3 regions of the Salinivibrio kushneri genome follow, and region 2 is predicted to be linked to each of the others. Evidence: predicted binding sites of a transcription regulator. Region 2 holds the regulator's gene; each other region holds the start of a gene.
What was found. The regulator CRP, encoded in region 2, controls carbon source genes, mostly activating them, when cyclic AMP is high. The targets are predictions, from matches to a motif close to TGTGANNNNNNTCACA.
Positions count from the first base shown of each region.

Region 1: cdd (cytidine deaminase) is a predicted target of CRP. The motif match lies at 2,370-2,385, and genes of this name have one in related genera.
Region 3: N8M53_RS15240 (glycogen/starch/alpha-glucan phosphorylase) is a predicted target of CRP. The motif match lies at 1,459-1,474, and genes of this name have one in related genera.

Region 1 is NZ_CP114588.1:1,467,931-1,475,714, reverse strand. Features, by position in the region: gene N8M53_RS06960 (thiopurine S-methyltransferase) at 1-299, shown strand, start outside; gene N8M53_RS06955 (DMT family transporter) at 424-1,323, opposite strand; gene cdd (cytidine deaminase) at 1,421-2,311, opposite strand; gene N8M53_RS06945 (ABC transporter substrate-binding protein) at 2,515-3,249, opposite strand; gene N8M53_RS06940 (hypothetical protein) at 3,340-3,843, opposite strand; gene sbcB (exodeoxyribonuclease I) at 4,114-5,535, opposite strand; gene N8M53_RS06930 (FMN-dependent NADH-azoreductase) at 5,750-6,334, opposite strand; gene N8M53_RS06925 (HAD family hydrolase) at 6,657-7,331, shown strand; gene N8M53_RS06920 (alanine/glycine:cation symporter family protein) at 7,458-7,784, opposite strand, start outside.
Region 2 is NZ_CP114588.1:226,837-234,620, reverse strand. Features, by position in the region: gene N8M53_RS01130 (phosphoribulokinase) at 1-848, shown strand, start outside; gene crp (cAMP-activated global transcriptional regulator CRP) at 1,098-1,730, shown strand; gene N8M53_RS01120 (hypothetical protein) at 1,861-2,727, shown strand; gene N8M53_RS01115 (DUF1338 domain-containing protein) at 2,801-3,592, opposite strand; gene astD (succinylglutamate-semialdehyde dehydrogenase) at 3,603-5,084, opposite strand; gene astA (arginine N-succinyltransferase) at 5,086-6,108, opposite strand; gene N8M53_RS01100 (aspartate aminotransferase family protein) at 6,138-7,355, opposite strand; gene N8M53_RS01095 (anthranilate synthase component II) at 7,725-7,784, opposite strand, start outside.
Region 3 is NZ_CP114589.1:534,184-541,967, forward strand. Features, by position in the region: gene malT (HTH-type transcriptional regulator MalT) at 1-1,082, opposite strand, end outside; gene N8M53_RS15240 (glycogen/starch/alpha-glucan phosphorylase) at 1,588-4,038, shown strand; gene malQ (4-alpha-glucanotransferase) at 4,155-6,341, shown strand; partial or broken gene glgB (1,4-alpha-glucan branching protein GlgB) at 6,498-7,784, shown strand, end outside.

The sequences.
Region 1 (7,784 bases), 1.2 Mb from region 2:
TTACCGCGCGCCTAAGTCCCATGCCATTGATTTATGATCGCGCCGCCTTGGTTGCTATGCCTCCTGCTATGCGCGCGCAGTATGTCAGTCATATTCGAACTTTGCTTGCACCTGGAGGACGTTTGCTGCTGATCACCTTGTTTTATCCTCAAACGGATAACACGCCGCCATTTTCCATCGATGCGTCAGTGGTAGAAGAGGCGTTCCAAGGGTTAGACATCAGCTTGCTCGAAACCCACACGGAACCTGATGGCGAGCGTGGCGAACAAGTGTGGTTAATCAAAGCGGCGGCTTCATAGTGGCCGATGTGGTTGAGAGAGTGCTAAGGGGCCTTGACGGCCCCTTTTCTTTGACGTAGCAAGCGCTTTGACTGAGTAAGCAGTAGCGCTAGTGGACAAGTGGACGTAGAAACAAGAAAACCGATTACGCGAGCTTGTTTTGTGCCTGTGCGTATTGGCGTGATTCCCAGTGGGTGATAAAAAAGACCGCCGCAATAATAATACCCGCCCCTAACCACAGTCGACCGGGTGGAACCCAGCTAAACACCAGCCAACCGAAGAGGACGTTAAGAGGGAGTTTTGCGTGATCAAAAGGCTGCACAAAAGACGCATCAGAAACGGCATATGCCTTGGCAATGGCCCACTGGGCGAGGGCGGTAAGTATGCCGGCGCCAAACAACATCCACCACGCGGTTGATGTCTGGGGGAACGTCCAATCGGGCACGGCGAGCAGCAAATTAAAGGGCGTGATCAACAAGAGCAGATAGACCACCATGGTGGTGGGCGGATCATAAGAGGATAAACGCTTTACCATGAGTGAGTAGGTAGCCCAGAAAAACGCCGCGCCCACCGGTAATAAGGTGGCCCAGGTAAACCCATTTGACCATGGCTCGAGGATAATCATGGCGCCGCAAAACCCAGCGAGCGTCGCAAGACCGCGTGCGATGCCGACCCGTTCACGGAGAAATAACCCCGAGCCGACCGTGGCAAAGAGCGGAGAGGTCATTAATAGCGCAATCCCTTGCCAAATGGGCACTGGGTAGGCCAGCGCCCATAGCCACAGTTGAATGCCAATCACGGAGATAAACACCCGCAAACAATGCTGACCAAGGTGTTGGGTTTTGAGTGCTTGACGGATCCCGAGTTGTTTCAACCAAGGGATCATCGCAACCAGGGCGATGGCGTATTGAATGAAGGCAACCGTGGTAGAGGGTAAGCCCATTTTAAAACTAACGTACTGAGACAGGCTGTTAACGAGGGCAAAACACAGGCCTGCGGTCAGCATCCAGGCTGCGCCTTGGAGTGGGTTATGAATCTGTTTCATTGCCATGACTATCCGAAAAAAGACGCACGGATAGTAGCGTAAATCCGACCCCAGGGCGACCTGAAATCCCCCGAGGGTCGGATAAATAAGGAAGGGGTTAGCGTGTTGAGTAGACGAGGGGGATATCCGGGTCAATGGCATCCAGGGTCGCCTGTGTATCGGCAAGGTGACTTACCGTGCTGCTTGCCATTTCGGCCAGTGCAACAGAGCGAATGTCTGTCCAATGGTAGCCCGCCATATTGACAGCAATTAATGCAACCTGAAGAGGAGGAAGGCTTGGGTTAAAAGCCGCGTTCTCGGCATACATGCCAGAGAAAAACTTGCCGTCATTGGTTTCAACCGCTGCCCCGCTATAATTACCTGAATAGGGCGCGTGACTGCGGTTAGCGGCGTCAGCGGCTGCTTTTAGTAATGGTATATCAATATCATCAGTTGATAATTGATTGGATTCGTCAGTTAATAAGCGAGACTCAATCCCCAAGTCAGCAGGACCAAACGGCTCAGGTAGATAGGTGTGCAAGCTTTTCGGATCGGATTGTGGCAGCTGGATGATCAAGGACTCAGCACCATTGAGCTCATTCATGAACTGCCGGCAGTGACCGCATGGGCTGTAATTGATCGTAATATCGGTTAGGCGTTTTGCCCCTTTTGTCCAAGCATGGCTGATAGCGCATTGCTCGGCATGCACCGTTTGTCCTAGTTGCGCTCCAGTGAATTCAATGTTTGCGCCTAAATACAAGGTGCCGCTTTCATCACGGACAATCGCTCCAACATTAAACTGAGATATGGGGGTAACCGCATAGGCCGCCGCCAAAGGCAATAAAGCAAGACGCAGAGCGGCGCCGTTAAGGCCACTGGCGGATTCCATTTGCGCCACTTGTTCTGGTGTGAAGGTAGCACCAAAGCTTGCGTCATTTATCCAATCAGAGACAACACTTTGCAGTGCGTCGGGCAATTGTGTCAGTGCGTCAGTAAGTGCGGTTCGCATAGCATCTCTTCTTTATCGTTAACGGGAGGATAGTGTAGAGAAGCCTTTTGAATAATTGTGTGAGAGAAATCACGCATAGTTTGCAAAGAGTCACTTGTTGCTGAAAGTTAGAGTGACATCAATATTTTTATGCCGATGAATGTGGCCATCATGGTGGTGTGAGTAGGCACAGGCGTCCGCGAGCCGAAATGCGGTTGAGAGATTTATGGCTGCCAATCGACATAGGGGCGATGCACCTTACGGTACTCATGCACGAGATCCCCTTGGTTACGCAAGCGAGTAATCAGTCGTGTCAGATACGCATTGATTTCCTGACCCGCTTTGCCTTTAGGGATAATAAAGACATCGTCAAAGTCAGCGAAGTGCGCGCGTTTGATCATGGTTAAGCCTAGCTCTTTGAGTGCCATGTCAGCTTCCTCTTGCGCCCAAACGAAGCCATCAATTCTTCCTGCTGCCAAGCGTAACAAAGATTGTTTAATACCGTGCGAGCGTTGCACCTTAAAAGGCATATAGTAGGGAACTGCCTCAATGGTATAGCGCGAGGGAGTTGCCCAGAGTTCTTTGACCGAGAGTGGGGCCGCTTTATTGGTGTAAAGGACATGAGTGACCTGGCCAAATGACACCTCGCTAAAGGCGAAAGGCAAGGTAGACACTTCCCGCGTTGGGCGCACGGCAGGCAAACCAAAGTCGGCTCGGCCTTGTGCGACACTGTTTATCGCTCTATGAATCGGAAACACTTCGATGGTGATGTGGGTGTGAGGGTCTTGCTCATCCAGATAGCGGACGAAATCAACAAACGCACCGCTACCATCCAAATTGATCAAACCAGGTAGTTCGCCAAGGTGTGCAACATAGGTTTGGTTATTAGTGGCTCGGGTAGGTGCGGAGAGACTCAGCAGCGTGATAAACAGCAGAAGCGATAAATAGCAGCGTGGCATTATCTCTTTCTCGGTTTTAAAGGCCAATGAACAAAGCAAAAACGACGAGCTAACACGACACGCCCGTGGTACCCACGGGCATCAAACAGGCTAAGCTTGGGTCAGTAATGCTGTCATGCCAATAATGACCGCCGCTGCCGTGACCAGGATCGTAAGTGGTTTAGCAATACTAAACGATGATTCTTCAATGGTGGCTGAATGCGTTAAAGACGCTGGGGGTGTCTGCGATGTAGCGTTTGCTGCCCGTCCTGGACGCTTGGCAAGTGTTTGCTGTGGAAGAGACACACGAAAACCAAACTCACCGACGACCTCAAACGGGAGGCATTTTTTGCCGTTGCGGTAGGATTTAGCCATTAATGATGTCACCACACTTTGATGTTGGGCAAATGAGCTATCGGGCAAGGCCACTTGTTTGAATAATGTGCGGCTCGAGAGTACCTCTCCGGCATAGTAGCAAAGCATCTCGAGTAAACGAGACTCTTCATAAGAGAGAACCGTCATCGTGTCATCAGACCAATATAACGTACGGCTTTCTGGTTCAAAATCAACCTCAGGAAAGCGGTAACAGCGCGTATCTACTTTTGTTGTCATCATTACCCACACTCCAAACAACATCCTTTTTAAAAGTGTGGACTCAAATCACAGAACTGCAACTGGTCAAGCTATCTTTTTTTTGGTAGGACAAAGTAGACAACATGTCAGTGTTGCTAGTTAATGACTTAAAAAACATGACGTTAAAAATAAAAGGCGACCAAACCCGTCCACCTCAGCCACCTGATAGGTAGACTAAGGTCGGAGTGACGGTTGGTCGCCTTCTAGACAGTTCGGTGTATCGGCTATGCGTCTTTAGCGACCGTGCCGGTGTTAGCCAACCAGTGACTCAACATAGTGGTAAATCGCTTTTAATACGCGAACCTTGTCCTCCTCAGCTTGGTGCTGTTCAGCGAGATGCTGCAGGTTATCCATATAGGCAGGAAGGTGCGTTTCAAAGTAATCACGTCGATGCATAAACCACTTTTTTTGCTCGGCTTCGGTGAGCGTCCACGGATAATTGCGCGCGCGATAACGGAATAACAGCGGCTTGATGCGCCAGTCATCAACGCTGAGATCCAGAGCGGCAAGATTTTCAGGATCGCGTGCACGGATGATATCCATCGCACTGCGATCGCTTTTTGAGAAAAAGCCAGCATACAGAGCCGTATCCACGTCCTGATCGTCGAAAGGCTTAGCATCGGCAAATACAGCGACAAGCTTTTCGCGTAATTCAGGGCTTGCTTTCAATGTTTTCAGGTGCTGTAAGCAGGCTTCGCGATTCACACCCAGTCGGGCGGCATCCTCCGGTCGCAATGTTTTTGCATCCGCGAGCACGGGACATTTATTAATATGCACCAGTTTTAGTGGTGCCGGTAATTGTCCTTCCGTGAGGTCGTGGTGTGGCGTGTACAGGCGTTCACGCAGTGCGTCAGCATCCAATTCAAATAAAGGGGCCGGGTCACGGGCCAGATCGACAGTAATCACGGCATTGGGGTTATCAGGATGCCAAGCAACGGGCACAATCCAGCTTGTGTTGCCGCGCTCGGTGCCGAACATGCCAGAGACATGCACGAGAGGTGTCATGTTCACCACATCGATCAGGTGCTTGATTTTGTTTTTATGGCGATGTTTTAACAAATAATCAAATAGCCGTGGCTGCGCCGCTTTGACCTTTTTTGCCAGCTCGATAGTTGCGTGCACATCGGCCATGGCATCGTGCGCGTCGCTATGCTCAATATCGTTTGCGACGGATAGGTTTTCTAATTTAAAACTGGGTTTACCGTTGTCATCATGGGGCCACTCAATGCCGTCGGGGCGCAGTGCGTAGCAGGCGCGCATCACATCGAGCAAATCCCAGCGTGAATTGCCGTTTTGCCAGCTCCAGCCATAGGGGTCAAAAAAGTTGCGGTACAGCGTATAGCGCGTGACTTCATCATCGAAGCGGACGTTGTTATATCCAACAATACAGGTATTGGGTTGCGAGAAGGCTGCATGGATCTGTGCGATGAATTCCGGTTCGGATAAGCCTTTTTTCAGTGCTAACTGCGGTGTAATCCCGGTGACCAAACAGGCTTCCGGTGCCGGTAAGTAGTCATTCGGCGGTTGGCAGTACAGGACTAAGGGTTCACCGATGACATTAAAATCACTGTCGGTACGAACGCCAGCAAATTGGCAAGGCCTGTCTTTACCTGGATGGGTGCCGAATGTTTCAAAGTCGTAGAAAAAAAAGCTTGGCTGGTCGGCGTCTGTCACAATCGATTCCAACTTGATCAATCAAAAGGGTGCAGGTTGAGACCCTGCGATAAAGGGTCATGGTAACATTGGCACCGTTTATCACCAATCTTGGCTTGATTGGGGGGATTGAAGGCTGAAGTATTCAGAAACAAAGAAAGCCTGCTAGAAGGCAGGCTTTCTTAGTCGAAACGTGTGTTGTATGTCGCTAAACCCGTTTACGGCGCAGCTTTCGTTATGAGGCGAGACGCTTGAGCGTTTGCTTCGCCTCGTCAATGGCTTGACTTGCGGTATCTTCGCCCATTGCCAGCCCCTCAGCGTAAACAAACTCGACGTCAGTAATCCCAATAAAGCCAAGCACGGTTTGCATATACCCAGTGATATGGTCAGTAGAGCCGCCCTTGTGCATGCCTCCACGGGTGGTCACAACAATCGCGCGCTTGCCTTGTAATAAACCTTCGGGGCCGTTTTCGGTGTAACGGAAGGTCACACCTGCACGGGCGACGAGATCAATCCAGGTTTTCAATTGCACGGGGATAGTAAAGTTGTACATAGGCGCCGCGATGACTAGCGTGTCGCTTTGCTGAATTTCTTCAATCAACTGATCTGAGGCTTGCTGTACTTGCTGCTGCGCATCGGTGAGCTCATCTGCACCGCGTAAGCCGCCGACATTGTCCCCAGTGAGAACTGGCAAAGGGGTAGACGCAAGATCGCGCTCAATCAAGGTGTCTGGGGACAGCTCATCCACCACACTGTTAATCACTGCGTTCGAGCTTGAATACGGGCCAAGGATACTTGATTTCAATACCAGCGCTTTCATGCATCTCTCCTTAAAATTTGTTGGCGTATCGCACATGATGTTGTTTTGTTACGAGACTCAGTGTAGAGAATTCCAACGTTAAAACCAGCATATAGATTCGTTAAACTTGTTCAAAAATTTTGTTGATGTCTCTAAGCCCCGTGCGGCCAGTTGCACTGAATGGGCATGGGCGTATGATGTCGACCGGCAGTCGTTCATGATGTAAAAATAATGTTATAATGCCCGTTGTGTTGGTTAGGTATCCCAGAAAAGAACGGCAAATCGCCAGATAAAATCACAAGTCAGTGGCTTGTGGGGCGCAACGGGATTTGAGGAAATGCGCGTGAAAAATTTATTTATGTTAGACGTGGATGGCACGCTGGTCGACAGCTGCCAAATGGACCACGAGTGTTTTAGCGAAGCGGTTTATGAAGTCACCGGCTTAACTGTCCCAGATGATTGGGGTGGCTATACCAATGTCACGGATGCGGGGATCATTGAAGAGCTGATTGATAGCCATGATCTTCAGCGCGAAAAGATCATGTTATTTCGAGAAATAAAGCGCGTGTTTACGCATAAACTGGCTAACGCAATTGCTCACCACGGATTAAAGCCGTTGCCAGGTGCGGTAGCATTTATTGATGAGATGCGTCATATGCCGACCGTTGCCTTGGCGATTGCAACAGGAGGCTGGGAAGAAACCGCACGGATGAAACTCAAAGCCGCAGGTTTTAATATTGACGGTATTGTCTTTTCTTCTTGCTCAGATGCGATGAGTCGCAGCGAAGTGATGGCGCTGGCAGCATTCCGTGCCAAACAAGATTACGGCGTCCATTTTGAGCGTCGAATCTATTTTGGTGATGGCGTGTGGGATAAACAAGCCACACAATCTCTGAACTATGAGTTTGTTGCCGTCGGTGACAAAGTCGAGCACGACGTGAGAGTGAGTGATTTTACTAACCCACGCGCTATTTTAGGTAAACTTGCCATTGAGGAATCGCAGCGTCAATACGCATAGCCTTTTGGTAGGAAGCGACGCAGGGCGAGAATGCTCGATAATGTGAGCGATGAGTAAACGAAAAAAGCCGAAGCATCGATGCTTCGGCTTTTTGCTCAGGCGATCATTTGTTACTACATGATTCGCTTACTGTGTATCAACCACCGCATTGTTGCCTTGGTTAGGCACAGTGTTTGAGGCTGCGCGGTTGTCATAGGCAGCAAAGTAGGCTTGAGTTTCCGCTATCACCACCTTGCGCAGCAGCAATAGGCCAATCAAGTTAGGAATAGCCATTAAGCCATTAACGATATCTGCCAGTATCCAAATGGTGTTTAATTGGATAAAGGCACCGGATGCAATTAAGCCGATAAAGAATAGCTTGTAGATATAAATCGCTTTTTTGCCGAACAGGTACGCGACACAGCGTTCGCCATAATAGTGCCATCCTAAAATGGTGGTAAAGGCAAAAAACAA
Region 2 (7,784 bases):
TTGCGGTTACCGGCTCGTCAGGAGCCGGTACCACCACTACCTCGGAGGCCTTCCGTAAGATGTTCCAGATGATGAACATCAAAGCGGCCTGGCTAGAAGGGGACAGCTTTCACCGTTTTACTCGTCCCGAAATGGACGTGGAGATCCGTAAAGCGCGTGAACAAGGCAAGCATATCAGCTACTTTGGCCCCACCGCCAACGACTTCCCTCGACTAGAGCAGTTTTTTCGTGAGTATGGCGACCAAGGCACGGGAAAATACCGTCGCTATTTACATACCTTTGATGAAGCGGTGCCCTATAACCAAATGCCTGGTACCTTCACACCATGGCAAGACTTGGCCGACAATACCAATGTATTGTTTTACGAGGGATTGCACGGTGGGGTGGTCGACGGTGACGTCAATGTTGCGCAACACGTCGACCTCTTGATAGGTATGGTGCCCATCGTCAACTTAGAGTGGATTCAAAAATTTGTCCGCGATACGCGCGATAGAGGTCACTCTCGTGAAGCGGTGACCGACTCAATTGTGCGCTCAATGGATGATTACTTGCACTATATCACTCCGCAATTTTCTCGCACCCATATCAATTTTCAACGCGTTCCCACGGTAGATACCTCAAACCCATTAAATGCCAAAGGGATCCCGTCTTTGGACGAGAGCTTTGTGGTGATCCGCTTTCGTGGGATGAAAAATGTCGACTTCCCCTACCTGTTGCAGATGATCACTGGGTCGTTTATGTCACGGCATAACACCTTAGTGGTGCCTGGGGGAAAAATGGGCTTTGCGATGGAATTGATTATCCGTCCATTGATCCAACAATTGATAGAAAAAGGCAAGATTGGCTAAGGCGTAGCGCATCCATGATGTATTACTTCTCAAGCCGTGATCTTAGCCACGTTTTTGCCAGATTTTTAGGCGGTTGGCCTAGATCAAAATCAAGAAATCACCAACAAAAAAAGATACACTCTTGTTAACATACAGTGAGCTTGTAGCCCGCGTTCAGACTTCGTATTCTGTGCAATGATCTGATGGGTTACCCCTCAGACAAAGATAGGACGTTGTTGCCGGGCAACACATGCAGAGGAAATAAGTTATATGGTTCCAGGAAAACCTCAAACAGACCCTACACTCGAGTGGTTCCTTTCACATTGTCATATTCATAAGTATCCGTCTAAAAGCACGCTTATCCATGCAGGTGAGAAGGCGGAGACCTTGTATTACATCGTGAAAGGGTCTGTGGCCGTACTGATCAAAGATGAAGAAGGCAAGGAAATGATCCTGTCTTACCTTAACCAAGGTGACTTCATCGGTGAGCTCGGGCTTTTCGAAGAAGACCAAGAGCGCACTGCTTGGGTTCGCGCTAAATCACCGTGTGAAGTGGCAGAAATTTCATTTAAGAAGTTCCGCCAGCTCATCCAAGTTAACCCTGACATCTTAATGCGCCTGTCTTCACAAATGGCGCGTCGTTTGCAGGTAACTAGCCAAAAGGTAGGGGATCTCGCCTTCCTGGACGTCACAGGGCGCATTGCGCAAACCTTGTTGAACTTGGCGAAGCAGCCAGATGCCATGACACACCCTGACGGTATGCAAATTAAGATCACCCGTCAGGAAATTGGCCAAATTGTCGGCTGTTCGCGTGAAACCGTGGGACGTATTCTAAAAATGCTGGAAGAGCAAAACCTCATTTCCGCACACGGTAAAACCATCGTGGTATACGGCACACGCTAATTGCGCCGCTCTCTGTATCACCAACCGACGCCCTGGCGTCGGTTTTTTTATCTCCACTTTCTGGCAAGCACGCGGATAGCTTCTAAACTCAAAACGATGTTGTTAACACTAAATTAACAAGGTATCGTTTATGAAAAAAGTGATAACTGCCCTCACCGCCCTCGCGCTCTCTGTGTTTTCAGTCCATGCCGCATCCAATACCACGATTGTACACCCCGAGCCACGCGCTGGCTCAGCGCTTGACCTCTATGCCATTGAGCTGATTGAATTTCTTGCTGAAAAATCGGGAGAATCTGTCACCTTACAAGCCTTTGACGGCCAAATTGGCTCTCAGTCTCGTAAAGTGGAGATGCTCAAGCAAGGCAAGCTCACTGTCGACTGGCTTGGTGCCGACCGTACACTGGAATCGGAACTGATCCCCATTCGCTATCCCGTGTTTCGTGGTTTACTCGGCCATCGCCTGTTTATTACCAACCAAGCCACTGAGCCCCAACTCGCTCAGATAAATAGCGCGGGTGATTTGCAGTCTCTTACGATGACTCAGGGACAAGGCTGGGCCGACGTCAAAGTGCTTAACTCTGCGGGATTTCGCGTACGTGAAATATCGAGCTTTGAAAACATTTTTAAAGTGGTTGATACGGGTCGTGCCGATCTCTTCCCTCGTGCCTTGATTGAGCCTTTTAGTGAATTAGCCGAGCGGCCGCAATACGGTAATCTGTTAGTTGACCCACACCTGATGCTGATCTATCGCTTCCCGATGTTCCTGTTTGTGTCTCCGCAACATGCTGACGTCGCCGAGATGTTAAATCGCGCTTTTGAAGCGGCGTATCAAGACGGATCATTTATCGAGTTTTTCAATAATGCGCCTTTAGTTAAGGAAACCTTTGAAAAGGCAAACATTAGTGAACGCACCGTAATCCGAGTTGATAACCCACATTTAAGCAACGAAACACAAGCGATTCCAGACACGTTTTGGCTCGACATCGAGGCCCAATAGACGATAAAAAAGGGAGCGTATCACACGCTCCCTTTCATATGACGTCGACCCGTATTCGGGCAAGGACGAATAACTAGTGGGTGCTTTCAAAGATTTTATCTGCCGAGGCAGCCACAAAACCTTGGTAGAGCTCACCATTGGGCAGGACATAACGCTTAGCAAACTCATAAAATCCACCCGGGATGGTTTGCGTGTCATCAGAAAAAGCAACCGGTACGCGATCCGCCATGGTGGAGGATTGCTCCAAATACACTGATGCATCCCCTTTGACTTCTCCACCTGACTCGTTAATCGCAAAGCCATTGTCGCGCAATCGGTTGTTCACCGAGAGGCAATCATCATGCGCATTCAGCTGATTCACGCTCACGGTAAAATGGTTCGCACCATAACCGTGTGCCGCCACCCAAGACGCATATTCACTCTCTTCGGCAAGGGTTTGATAGGTCGCCCAATCAACATCCCATAGACGCCCCTGATGGAGAAAATCACTGCCTGTTAGTGACGATTCATCGACCTGCGCCACCAGCTTCTCGACAATCGCCTGAAGCGTTGGCGAGCATTGCTCGACCATCAACTCACTGATAAAAACTTTTGGCATCAAAGGATCGGGATGCTCAAAATGGCAGGCGTTGAGCTTTTTCGCTTCAAAGGTATAGTCACCTTTTTGCTGATACCCCAAGGCGAGAAATGGACGCGCAAGTACCTTTAGCCCAACCTTAGGTAAACCAAATGTCCGTAAGGCAATATGATCATTGATCAAAGGTTGCCCTTCCTCTAATAAGGCATGCACCTTATGTGCCGAAGGGCACAGACGGTTGATGTAGTCCTGCCACAGTTTGTCGAATAACGCTTGGCCACTGTCCATGTTGCTCTCCTTAGTCCTGTTGATTCGGAATGCCGGGGGCGAACGTTTCGGGCAGTACCACCTGCTCCCCTTCCATTGACGCCATCGGATAAGCGCAATAATCCGCTGCATAGTAAGCGCTGGGGCGTAAGTTCCCCGAGGCACCCGGCCCACCAAATGGCGCGTCACCGCTAGCGCCCGTCAATTGGCGATTGCGGTTAACAATCCCTGCACGAATATGGTCAAGGAAGTACTGCCATTCACCATCGTCTTCACTGATAAGTCCGGCAGACAACCCATAGCGGGTGTCATTGGCTTTGGTGACCGCATCGGCCATATCCTGGTAACGCTGCACTTGCAGAAGCGGACCAAAATACTCTTCATCCGGTAAGTCTTGAATACCACTGACATCCAAGATCCCTGGCGAGATCACCGCGTCATGCTGATGTTCACACTCAATCACTGGCTTCGCGCCCAGATCAACAAGCTTTTGCTGTGTGGCCAGAATACCCTCTGCTGCCGCCACTGAGATCTGTGCGCCCATAAACGGCGCCGGATCATCAAACTGGCCGCCAACTCGCACGGTTTTTGTCCATTGTGCTAGGCGCGTCAAGATCTTGTCACCCACTTCTCCTTCAGGCAGCAGCAGGCGGCGTGCACAGGTGCAACGTTGACCGGCGCTAAGATACGCTGACTGAATGATGGTATAGACGGTGGCTTCTAAATCACCAAACTGATCACTGACCACCAAGGGATTATTTCCCCCCATTTCCAGTGCCAGCATCTTATCGGGCTGACCCGCGAATTGGCGGTGGAGGATATGGCCGGTATTGGCGCTACCGGTAAACAATAAGCCATCAATGCCTCGGGCTTGTGCTAAAGCCTCGCCGGTATTACGGCCACCTTGTACCAGATTGATAAGGCCATGCGGCAGCCCTGCCTCTAACCAATACCCCAGTGTTTTTTCCGCCACTTTTGGCGTCAATTCTGACGGCTTGAACACCACACTGTTACCGGCCAGTAGCGCGGGGACAATGTGGCCATTGGGCAGGTGACCCGGGAAGTTGTACGGGCCAAAGACCGCCATCACACCTAACGGACGGTGACGCAACACAGCTTGCGTGCCATTGACATCTTTTTCGCGTGAGCCCGTTCTCTCGTGGTAAGCGCGTAATGAGATCGCCACTTTTCCCACCATGGCACCGACTTCGGTTTTGGTTTCCCAGAATGGTTTGCCCGTCTCTTCAGCAATGGTGCGCGCTAAATCGTCCGTATTCGCTTTCACTATCTCGGCAAAGCGCTCAACCAGCGCTTGGCGCTCGGCAAATTCAGTATTACGCCAACGAAGAAAGGCTTCACGTGCGGCGCTAACCGCTTGTTCAACCTGGGGGCGCGTCGCTTCTTCACCTTGCCAAATACACTGACTATCAAAGGGATTTTGCGAGGTCATCACCTCGCCCTCGCCTTTCACCCACTCTCCGTTAATCAGATGGCCTGCTGATTGCTTTGTCATCTTATCCCTCCATGGCAATCAAACGCAGCTGATCGCCTTCTTTTACATTCAATGCGTCTGCTACCGCGGGGCTGATCACCACCTGATTGGTTTCATGATCCACCGCCGCTTTCGCCGCTGTCGCGCGGAAACCGGCAAAGTCCGTGTTCGATATCAAATAGTCCTGCGCGCTGCTGTGCTCTCTTACGCTTGCCGAGGCGTTGAAAGAATGACGCACGGATTCAATATTGTGACGTAAGCATTCCACCGTGGGGCCGGCATCAAAGATGTCGACATAGCCACGGCACGAAAAGCCTTCTTTTTCCAACAAGCGCAACGCTGGGCGAGTATTGGGATGCACTTGCCCGATCACCGCTCGCGCTTCCTCACTGAGCAGGCTCACGTAAATCGGTAATTTTGGCATCAGATCAGCGATGAAGCCTTTCGCCCCAATCCCGGTGAGGTAGTCAGCCAACGTGAAGTCAATGTTAAAGAAGTTATCCTTCAACCATTGCCAAAACGGCGAGTTCCCCTCGTCATCAGACACACCACGCATTTCAGCAAAGACCACGTCTGCGAAACGCTCGGGAAATTGTGCCAACATCAAAAACCGACACTTAGACAAAAGCTTGCCATTTAGGCCGCCACGAAACTCAGGGCGCATAAACAAGGTGCAGATCTCTGTGGTGCCGGTGTAGTTGTTGCCAAACGTCAGCACTTCCACGATGTTATGCACATTCAGTTTGCGCGACGAGTGCACCACCTTCGTCAGGTGGTAACTATAAAATGGATTGTCGAGGCCAATAGCCGCTTCAATCCCAGTCGTCCCGGCAATCTCACCGGTTTCTACATCTTCAGCGACCATCAAGTACCCTTCCGGGCCAGGCTCTGTCACCTTTTTGGCAAAACTTTCTAGCGAATTATCAATTCGCCCTTGGAGCAAATCGGCATCCACCGGCAACGAGGTAAACCCGTGGCCGGACGCTTCCGCACACAACATCAGTGCATCAAAATCTGATGCACGGATAGGCCGAATAACTAACATCTCAAATCCCTCCGAGTGTATGAGGTCGCTTATCCTGCAACAACCTTCGCAATCGCGCGCTCCAGGCGTGCCATCCCTTCTTTAATATCGGCTTTGGTAATCACCAATGACGGAGTAAACCTCACCACATTTGGGCCGGCGACTAATACCAACAGGCCTTCTTCACCCGCGGCAACCAGAATATCGCGTGCACGGCCTTCCCAGTCTTGGTTCAGTGCCGCACCGAGTAGCAAGCCTTTGCCACGGACTTCACTGAAGATGCCGTATTTATCGTTAATCGCCTCTAAACCGTCACGGAACCATTGCTCGCGCTCAATGACACCCTCTAGCACTTCGGGCTTGGTCACTTCATTGACCACGGCTTCTGCGACCGCACACGCCAATGGATTACCGCCATAGGTGGAGCCATGAACGCCCGGTTTCATGTGTGCTGCGAGACGTTCGGTGGTAAGCATGGCACCAATGGGGATCCCGCCACCCAGTGATTTGGCTGTCGCCAGAATGTCCGGTTCAACCCCTGATTCTTGATAGGCATAAAAGGTGCCCGTACGGCCATTGCCGGTTTGGACTTCGTCGAAAATCAACAGGGCGTTGTGTTTGTCACATAACTCGCGCACGGCCTGCAAAAAGCCTGCTTCCGGTGGCACGATGCCGCCCTCGCCTTGCAATGGCTCCATCATCACCGCACAGGTACGATCTGAGATATGGTCGGCCAATGCGGCGATGTCGTTGTAAGGAAGATGGGTGACATCGCCAGGTTTAGGGCCAAAGCCGTCTGAATAAGCGGGCTGTCCCCCTACCGTCACGGTAAAGAAGGTGCGACCGTGGAAACCTTTGGTGAAAGCGATGATTTCACTTTTGTGCTCGCCGTGCTCTTCTTTTGCCCAGCGACGCGCCAGTTTCAGTGCGGCTTCGTTCGCCTCGGCGCCTGAGTTAGCGTAAAACACGCGGTCGGCGAAGGACAGTTCGGTGAGGCGTTTTGCGAGGCGCAACGCCGGGGCGTTGGTCATCACATTGCTCAAGTGCCACAGCTTCTGCGCTTGTTCGGTCAGTGCATCCACCATTACCGGATGACAATGACCTAAACAGCTCACCGCGATACCACCGGCAAAATCGATATACTCTCGACCTTCCTGATCCCAGATACGCGACCCTTTACCATGATCTGGGATCATCGGCATTGGGTTGTAACATGGCACCATGACTTCGTCGAAGAGTTTACGTTCTACTTTGTGCTCCATTGTCATCACTCAATCCTTCTGTGTTTAATCTATGATGCATAGTATTTACATTATTTTAACCGCAGCAATAGCAGATTATGTTTTGTTTTCAGCAGGGTAACCGAACTCATGCAGTTTACCGAGATAGTTATGCATAAACTGTGAGCAGAGAGAAGCGCAGAGCAAGCAAGGCTATGATGCCAAACAGGCAAGACTGAGGGGAGATAACAGCTAGGCTGCATAAGGTTGCAGCCATTGATAAGGCAGTCAAAAATCGCGAAATGTAAAATTGGTGATAAAGATCGCCATTTGGTGCAAGCGTGTGTAATGGAGAGCGCGGCTGGGATGCCCCGAGGTAACGGCGCTTAACACTGTCGCGCCTTTATCCTGTCGACGTTATTGCTGGAGAAAGTTGGCCAGTAAAGCATGTCCCTCTTGGGTGAGAATACTTTCTGG
Region 3 (7,784 bases), on a different replicon from region 2:
AAGGCTTGATGAGGGGACTGCAGCTTTAACCAAGCCAGTGCTGCGTGCCGGTGCAAGGTTTGTTGCTGGTGGGGGATCCTGGCTTGACGTTCGTGAGCCAGAAACTCCGCAAATAAATGGTGGAATCGGAACCAGTTGTTGTCCCCCTCAAGCGGATAGATAAACAACCCATAGCGATTGAGTGACTCAAGCATACCCAGCGCATCTTCTCGCTCGGTCAAGGCGAAAACCAATTCATCATTGAACATTTCTAACACGGAGACTTTCATGAGAAACTGACGGGTCTCAGCGTCAAGCAAATCAAACACTTCTTCGGCCAAATAGTCCCAAAGGTGGGCATGGTTAAACCCTGCGTAAGACGCGGCGCTTTGCATCAGTGTGCGCTTTTGGTGCTGCGCTTGAATGGCGATCAGCTGCAAGGCTGATGGCCAACCCTCCACATAGGTGCACAAGGCATTTGCTGTGGATTCATCGACGCCATCGTCAACACGTTGGTTGAAAAAGCGGGTTGTCTCTTCGTTATCGAACGCGAGTAGCTCGTTGCCTATCTCAATCATCAAGTCTCGCACGCGCAAGTTCGCGGTGCCCAGTGGTGGGTTAGCGCGCGAGGTCACCACCAAAGTGAGATTTTCTGGCATGTGCTTGATGAAAAAGCGCATCGCTTCATGGATTTCTTCGTTATCAATCAGTTGATAGTCATCCAGTACTAAATAGCTGGTGGCATGAAATCCAGCCAACTCAGCAAAGACATCAGATAACAGCGCACGGAGTGATGAGAATTGGCGTTTCTCCGCCAGTTTTATCGTATTGGCGCAGCCTTCTTGGGTCGCTTGGTGCAAGGCTTGCAGTAAGTAGTTAATGAAGCGAAAGCTGTCGTTATCACTGTCATCAATGCTAAACCAGCCGACATTGGGTTGATCCGCGAGCCATTGCGCGGCCATGGTGGTTTTGCCATAACCGGCCGGAGAGCGAAACAGCACCAGCTTATAGTGGGGGGCTTGTTGTAAAATATCGAGCACACGTGGGCGTAATATTGCGTTATAAAGTCGCCCAGGCCGAGTCAGCTTTGATGGGATCCACATAAGACACTGTCCTTCACTACAAATGCGGTGCGTCCTCTTTGGTGCGCACCTCTGTCCTGCTAGCAGTGTATGTAACTCACCATCCACAAACTATGATCTATCCCTGATCTCTGACTTTATGCCCTGAAATGGTGCGTCTACGCCTTTTTAGTGTGACACAGATCACTTAAATGTCTTTTTTGTGGCTTGTTTTATGGTTGGTGTACACATCCATCTCTGTTTATCAGTGCTTAATTTGCGTTAGCGCACAAAAATTACAAAAGGAAAGCTGTGTTTTTCACAGCGGGTGTGGCGCTTTTTTTGTTTCATTGCGTGATTTAGATCACTCAGACAAGGGCAGTTCATGGATTTGATGAGAAGCGGCTCACTATTGAGATGTGACCTAGCTCTCTACGCCCTGCGGCCTCCTCCTTTGATAGGAACGAGGTAGGAGGATGTTTGCCGTACTCGGGTTGGGCAGGATGAATAACCATCAAGGTTTCATTCCATTATCGAGAGTTACGACATGACACCAAAACAGCAACATGCGTTTGATAAAAGTGCGTTTAAAATCAGTATGGTTCAACACCTAACCCAGCTAGGTCATTCACCAGATACCGCGCAGTTACGCGATTGGTATCTCGCGTTAGGTCGTGCATTAGCCGAGCATACGACGGCTGACTTGGTGGCTACTGAAAACGATCAAGCAATCAAACAAGCTAAAAGTGTTAACTATTTATCCCTCGAATTTTTGATTGGCCGTTTAACCGGGAATAACCTCATTAGCATGGGTTTGTACGATGCCATTGCTGATGCAGTCAGTGAATTTGGATTTGGCCTGACAGACTTGCTCGAGCAAGAGCGCGATCCATCTTTAGGTAACGGTGGTTTGGGGCGTTTAGCGGCTTGCTTTATGGACTCGCTTGCCGCGCAACAGTATCCAGCCGTCGGCTATGGCTTGCACTATGAATACGGTCTTTTCCGTCAATCATTTAAAGATGGCGCACAACAAGAAGCACCGGATGCGTGGCGTGAGCCAGAAGGTTACCCGTGGGAAGTGGTGCGCCCTGACTTGGCCCAAACCATTGGCTTTTATGGCCATGTAGAGGTGATTGAGGACTCAGGGCACACGTATCGTCAGTGGGTGCCAAGCATGCAGATCCAAGCTATGCCTTGGGATCTGCCGATTGTGGGCTATCAAAGCAATACTGTCTATCCACTGCGCTTATGGGAAGGTCGAGCACTGACACCATTTGCTCTCGATGCCTTTAACGCGGGTGACTATACCCACGCCCAGCAATCTATGATTGATGCGGGCAACCTGACCAAAGTCTTGTACCCCAACGATAACCACGATGCGGGTAAAACGTTACGTTTGATGCAGCAGTATTTCCACAGTGCAGCATCTGTGGGGGATATTCTTCGTCGCCATTTAGACGCTGGCCACCCTTTAGCTGCGCTGCCTGAGCACGAAACCATTCAGTTGAACGATACTCACCCCACCATCGCTATTCCTGAACTGATGCGTGTGTTGCTGGATGACTATCGGCTAGCTTGGGATGATGCGTGGTCCATCGCCAGTCGTACCTTTGCTTACACCAATCACACCTTATTGCCCGAAGCCTTAGAAACCTGGAGTGAGGCGTTAATTGCGAACTTGCTACCGCGTCATATGGAGATCATTTTTGAGATTAACCATCGCTTCATGCAAGAGGTCGAAGCGAAATGGCCCGGCGATGTGGTGAAAAAGCAGGTGTTGTCTGTGATTGACGACAAAGGTGAGCGCATGGTGCGTATGGCGAATCTATGTGTGGTGGGCTCTTATGCGGTGAATGGCGTTGCGGCCTTGCACTCTCAGTTGGTTAAGCGTGATTTATTCCCTGAATTTGACGCGCTATATCCAGGCCGCATTCAAAATGTGACCAATGGCATCACACCGCGTCGCTGGTTGAAGTTCTGTAACCCTGACTTGTCCAACTTGATCAGTGAAAAAATTGGTGAGCAGTGGCCAGCGCAATTAGAGCAACTCGAACAGATTGCTCAATACGCCAATGATACTGCTTTTCAAAAGACATTTATGGATGTCAAAAAGCGCAACAAGCAGCGTTTGGCGGGATGGGTCAAAGAGCACCTCGATATCACTCTAAATACCGATGCGATTTTTGATGTACAAATTAAGCGTCTGCATGAGTATAAGCGTCAGCACCTTAACCTGTTGCACGTGATTTCGCTGTACCAGCGCCTTATCAATGAGCCGAATTTCGATATGGCACCGCGAGTGGTCTTTTTTGCCGCGAAAGCAGCCCCTGGCTATGAATTAGCAAAATCGATCATCTATGCAATCAATAAAGTCGCTGAAACCATTAATAATGATCCACGAGTCGGTGACAAGCTTAAGGTCGTCTTCATTCCTGATTATCGTGTCAGCATGGCCGAAATCATTATTCCGGCTGCCGATGTGTCTGAACAGATTTCTATGGCCGGTAAAGAAGCGTCTGGCACGGGTAACATGAAAATGGCACTCAACGGCGCACTCACCATCGGCACCATGGATGGCGCAAACGTGGAAATCCGTGAAGAAGTGGGTGACGACAACATCTATATCTTTGGTCTTGATGTCGATGGGGTCACGGCATTGCGCAAAAAAGGCTATCAGCCTGAAGCGGTCTATCACAGCCAGCCTCTATTGAAGGCCGCCTTGGATAGTCTGTTGGATGAAACGTTCACACCTGGTCAGCCAGGAGCGCTACGTCCTGTGTTTGACAGCGTAATGGGTAGCGGTGACCCGTATCTGTGTTTGGCTGACTTTGCCGATTACGTGCGGGCACACAATGACATTGACCGTGACTACCGTGACGCGTCGCAGTGGGCACGCAAAGCGATTTTGAACACCGCTTTAGTGGGCAAATTTAGCTCAGACCGCTCAATTCGCGATTACGTTAATAACATTTGGCAGCTAGAGGCGGTAAAACGCTAATTGCAATATAACGGGTTAACAACCTTATCGGTGGCAAGGAATGCGCCTTGCCACCTAACAATAATGACAACAATAGTGCCCAATAAAAGAAGGGGGCAGACCCCTCGGAGAAAGCGATGAAAGAATCTGCATTGAAGACAGTCGCACAAATGGCCAACCTCGCTGATCGCTATATCAGTGCATGGGGCTCAGAAGCGGCCGTGCCGGACAGTACCTTACATGACTTATTAACGTCACTTGGCTATGACACACGAAGCGACGAGGCGTTATTGGCGTCGGCGGAGAAAAAACACAAAGCGGATGTGCTCGCCCCTGTGCAAGTGGTGCAGGAGAATGAGCCGGTTGAAATTGCGCTTCATTTAGGCACCAGCGCGCGGGAAAGCGACTTTAGTTGGCGTTTGGAAACCGAACAGGGTGAGTGCTTTGAAGGGTATTTACAGTCGCAAATTGTTCGCGATGAGCGCAGTGACGGTGGCCCGCTGGTGTTTAGCCTGCCTTGCACGCTTCCATGGGGCTATCACCGATTGTCCGTGATACGTAAACGGCGCAAAGCCCCGTACCAAATGACACTCATCATGGCGCCGACCCAATGTTATAAGCAGCCAGAATTGGATCGACACAAGAAAATGTGGGGCCCGAGTATTCAGCTCTACACATTACGCACTCCTCATAACTGGGGAATTGGTGATTTTGGTGATCTGAAACAATTGGTTAGTGAGCTGGCCTCGCGGGGGGCTGATTTTGTCGGCCTTAACCCCATTCATGCGTTGTTCCCTGCCAACCCAGAAGCCGCGAGCCCTTATAGTCCGTCATCACGTCGTTGGCTTAATCTTTTGTATATTGATGTGAGCAACGTTCGAGAGTTTTGTTTGAGCGCCCGTGCGCAGCAATTAGTGGGCAGTGCCGAGTTTCAGCGTCGCCTGCAAGCAGTGCGCGACACCCATTGGGTCGATTATAGTGAAGTCGCTGCGCTAAAGATGGCCGTACTGCCTCTGTTGTTTCAAGAATTTAAGCAACGTGAGCTGCAGCAGCAGACACGACGTGGCCTTGCGTTTTTAGACTTCATAGAAAAAGGTGGAGAGAGCTTAAAACAGCAAGCCACCTTTGATGCCTTGCATCAATATTTACGCGCGGAAGACCCTCATGCTTGGGGCTGGCCCGTATTCCCTGAAAAATATCGTCGCTATGAAAATGCCGCGACGCAAGCATTTATCGAGCAGCATAGCGATGATATCCAGCTGTACATGTACTTACAGTGGATTGCCGAAGGTCAAATGGAAGAAGTACAGGCCATTGCTGAAGAGCAGGGGATGTCGTTGGGCTTGTACCGTGATCTTGCTGTTGGGGTGTCTGATGCGGGTAGCGAAACCTGGTCGGATAATTCACCGTTAGTACTGGATGCTAGCATTGGTGCGCCGCCGGATGTGTTGGGACCTCGGGGGCAAAACTGGGGCTTACCGCCATTTGATCCGCAAGCGCTACAACATACCGGTTACCATGCCTACATCGAGTTGTTGCGGGCCAACATGCGCCATTGCGGGGCTTTGCGTATCGATCATGTACTGGGCTTGCTGCGCTTATGGTGGATCCCTAAAGGAAAGAATGCCACCGAGGGCGCCTACTTGTACTATCCCGTTAAAGACATGCTCGCGATTTTAGCGCTTGAGTCGCACCGTCATCAGTGCAGTGTGATTGGTGAGGACTTGGGGACGGTACCAGATGAAATCGTTGATCTGCTTGCTGACGCGGGTGTGCATTCTTACAAGGTATTCTTCTTTGAAACTTCGGCGGATGATGGCGGGTTTATCTCTCCGGCACATTACACCGAGCAAGCGATGGCGACACTTTCCACCCATGATATGCCAACCATTCGTGGTTTTTGGCACTGTGACGATTTGAAACTCGGGCAAGAGCTAGGGCTTTATCCGGACGAGGCCCAGCTTCAGCAGTTGTTTGATGATCGCCTGAAAGCCAAACAAGGCATATTAGACAGCGTGCGCTGGCATGGCATGCTGCCAGATGGTGTTGGTGGCGACGCACGCTATGTGCCGATGGATGGTCACTTGTGCCGCGCGCTGCAATTGCATGTTGCTGCCGGCCAATCGGCGCTATTGAGTGTCCAATTGGAAGACTGGTTGGAAATGGATAAACCAGTAAACATTCCAGGAACCGTAGATGAATACCCTAACTGGCGACGCAAACTCTCGGTCAGTTTAGAGACACTGTTTGGGCGAGACGAACTCAATCAACTTGCCAGAGACTTATCGCGGGTGCGCATGCAAGCGAGCCGCCAAACGGTGTAACCACCATGCCATGCTCTAACGCTCTATCCTCAGTGCCAGCCAACACGCATAGGATGGAGCGTTTTTTTATATAAGGAGTCGCCGATGCCAGATTCTTCCCTTTCGAGACTGCCCCAGTCTATTCAGCCTGATCATTTTGCAATGGATATGGCTGCTTTATATAACCCAAGCGTTGCACACCATTATATGGGCGCACATCCGATCACTTTACCTGTCGCGGGCAAACCGGTCGAGGGTGTCCGGTTTGTGGTGTTTGCCCCGCACGCACAATCGGTCAGTGTGATTGGCGATTGGAACCATTGGCAAGCCGATGCCGCCAACATGACGTCTATCGAAAATGGTTTTTGGGTGGGATTCATCGCCCACCTTGGCATGCAGCAGCGCTATAAATACGCCCTAACGGGACCGGATGGCCAGGCATTACCTCACAAAGCCGACCCTTACGGAGTGTATGCTGAACAATATCCATCGTTTGCGTCTTTGACCTACGATCAGCGTGCTTATCAGTGGCACGATCACCAGTGGCAGGCGCGTCCCGTGACTGAAAAACACACGCAAGCGTTATCGTTTTATGAGCTTCATCTCGGCTCTTGGCAGCGAGATGCGTCGGGTCAGTGCGTGGGCTATCGTGAGCTTGCTGACCGTTTAGTCCCTTATTTGGTCGAAATGGGCTATACCCATGTGGAGCTAATGCCCGTCAGTGAGCACCCCTTTTATGGTTCCTGGGGTTATCAGCCCGTGGGGCTGTTTGCGCCGACCAGCCGCTATGGCTCGCCGGATGATTTTAAGTATTTTGTCGACCAATGCCATCAAGCAGGTATCGGTGTGATCCTGGATTGGGTGCCCGGGCATTTCCCTACCGACGACCACGGTTTAGCCTTTTTCGATGGCACTCCGCTATATCACGACCCCGATCCACGACGCGGTTGGCACAACGACTGGCACTGTCACCTCTACGATATGAGTAAAGAGCATGTACGCCGCTTTTTGGTGAACAATGCCTTGTATTGGCTTGATCAATTTCATATCGATGGTCTGCGTGTCGATGCCGTCGCGTCGATGCTTTATCTCGATTACTCGCGAGAACAGGATCAATGGATCCCTAATGTGGATGGCGGAAACGAGAATTACGATGCCATCGCCACATTAAAATGGATGAACGAGTCTGTGTATCACTATTTTCCTAACGCGATGACCATTGCCGAGGAATCGACCACGTTTCCGGGAGTATCGGCCCCTACGTATGCAGGCGGGCTTGGGTTTGGGTTTAAGTGGAATATGGGCTGGATGCATGACAGCCTCAGTTATATTCGCCAAGAGTCGGTGTATCGACGCTATCACCACGACACGCTGACGTTTCCATTAGTCTATGCGTTTAGCGAGAACTATGTATTGCCACTGTCTCATGATGAAGTGGTGTATGGAAAAGGCTCGCTAATCGGT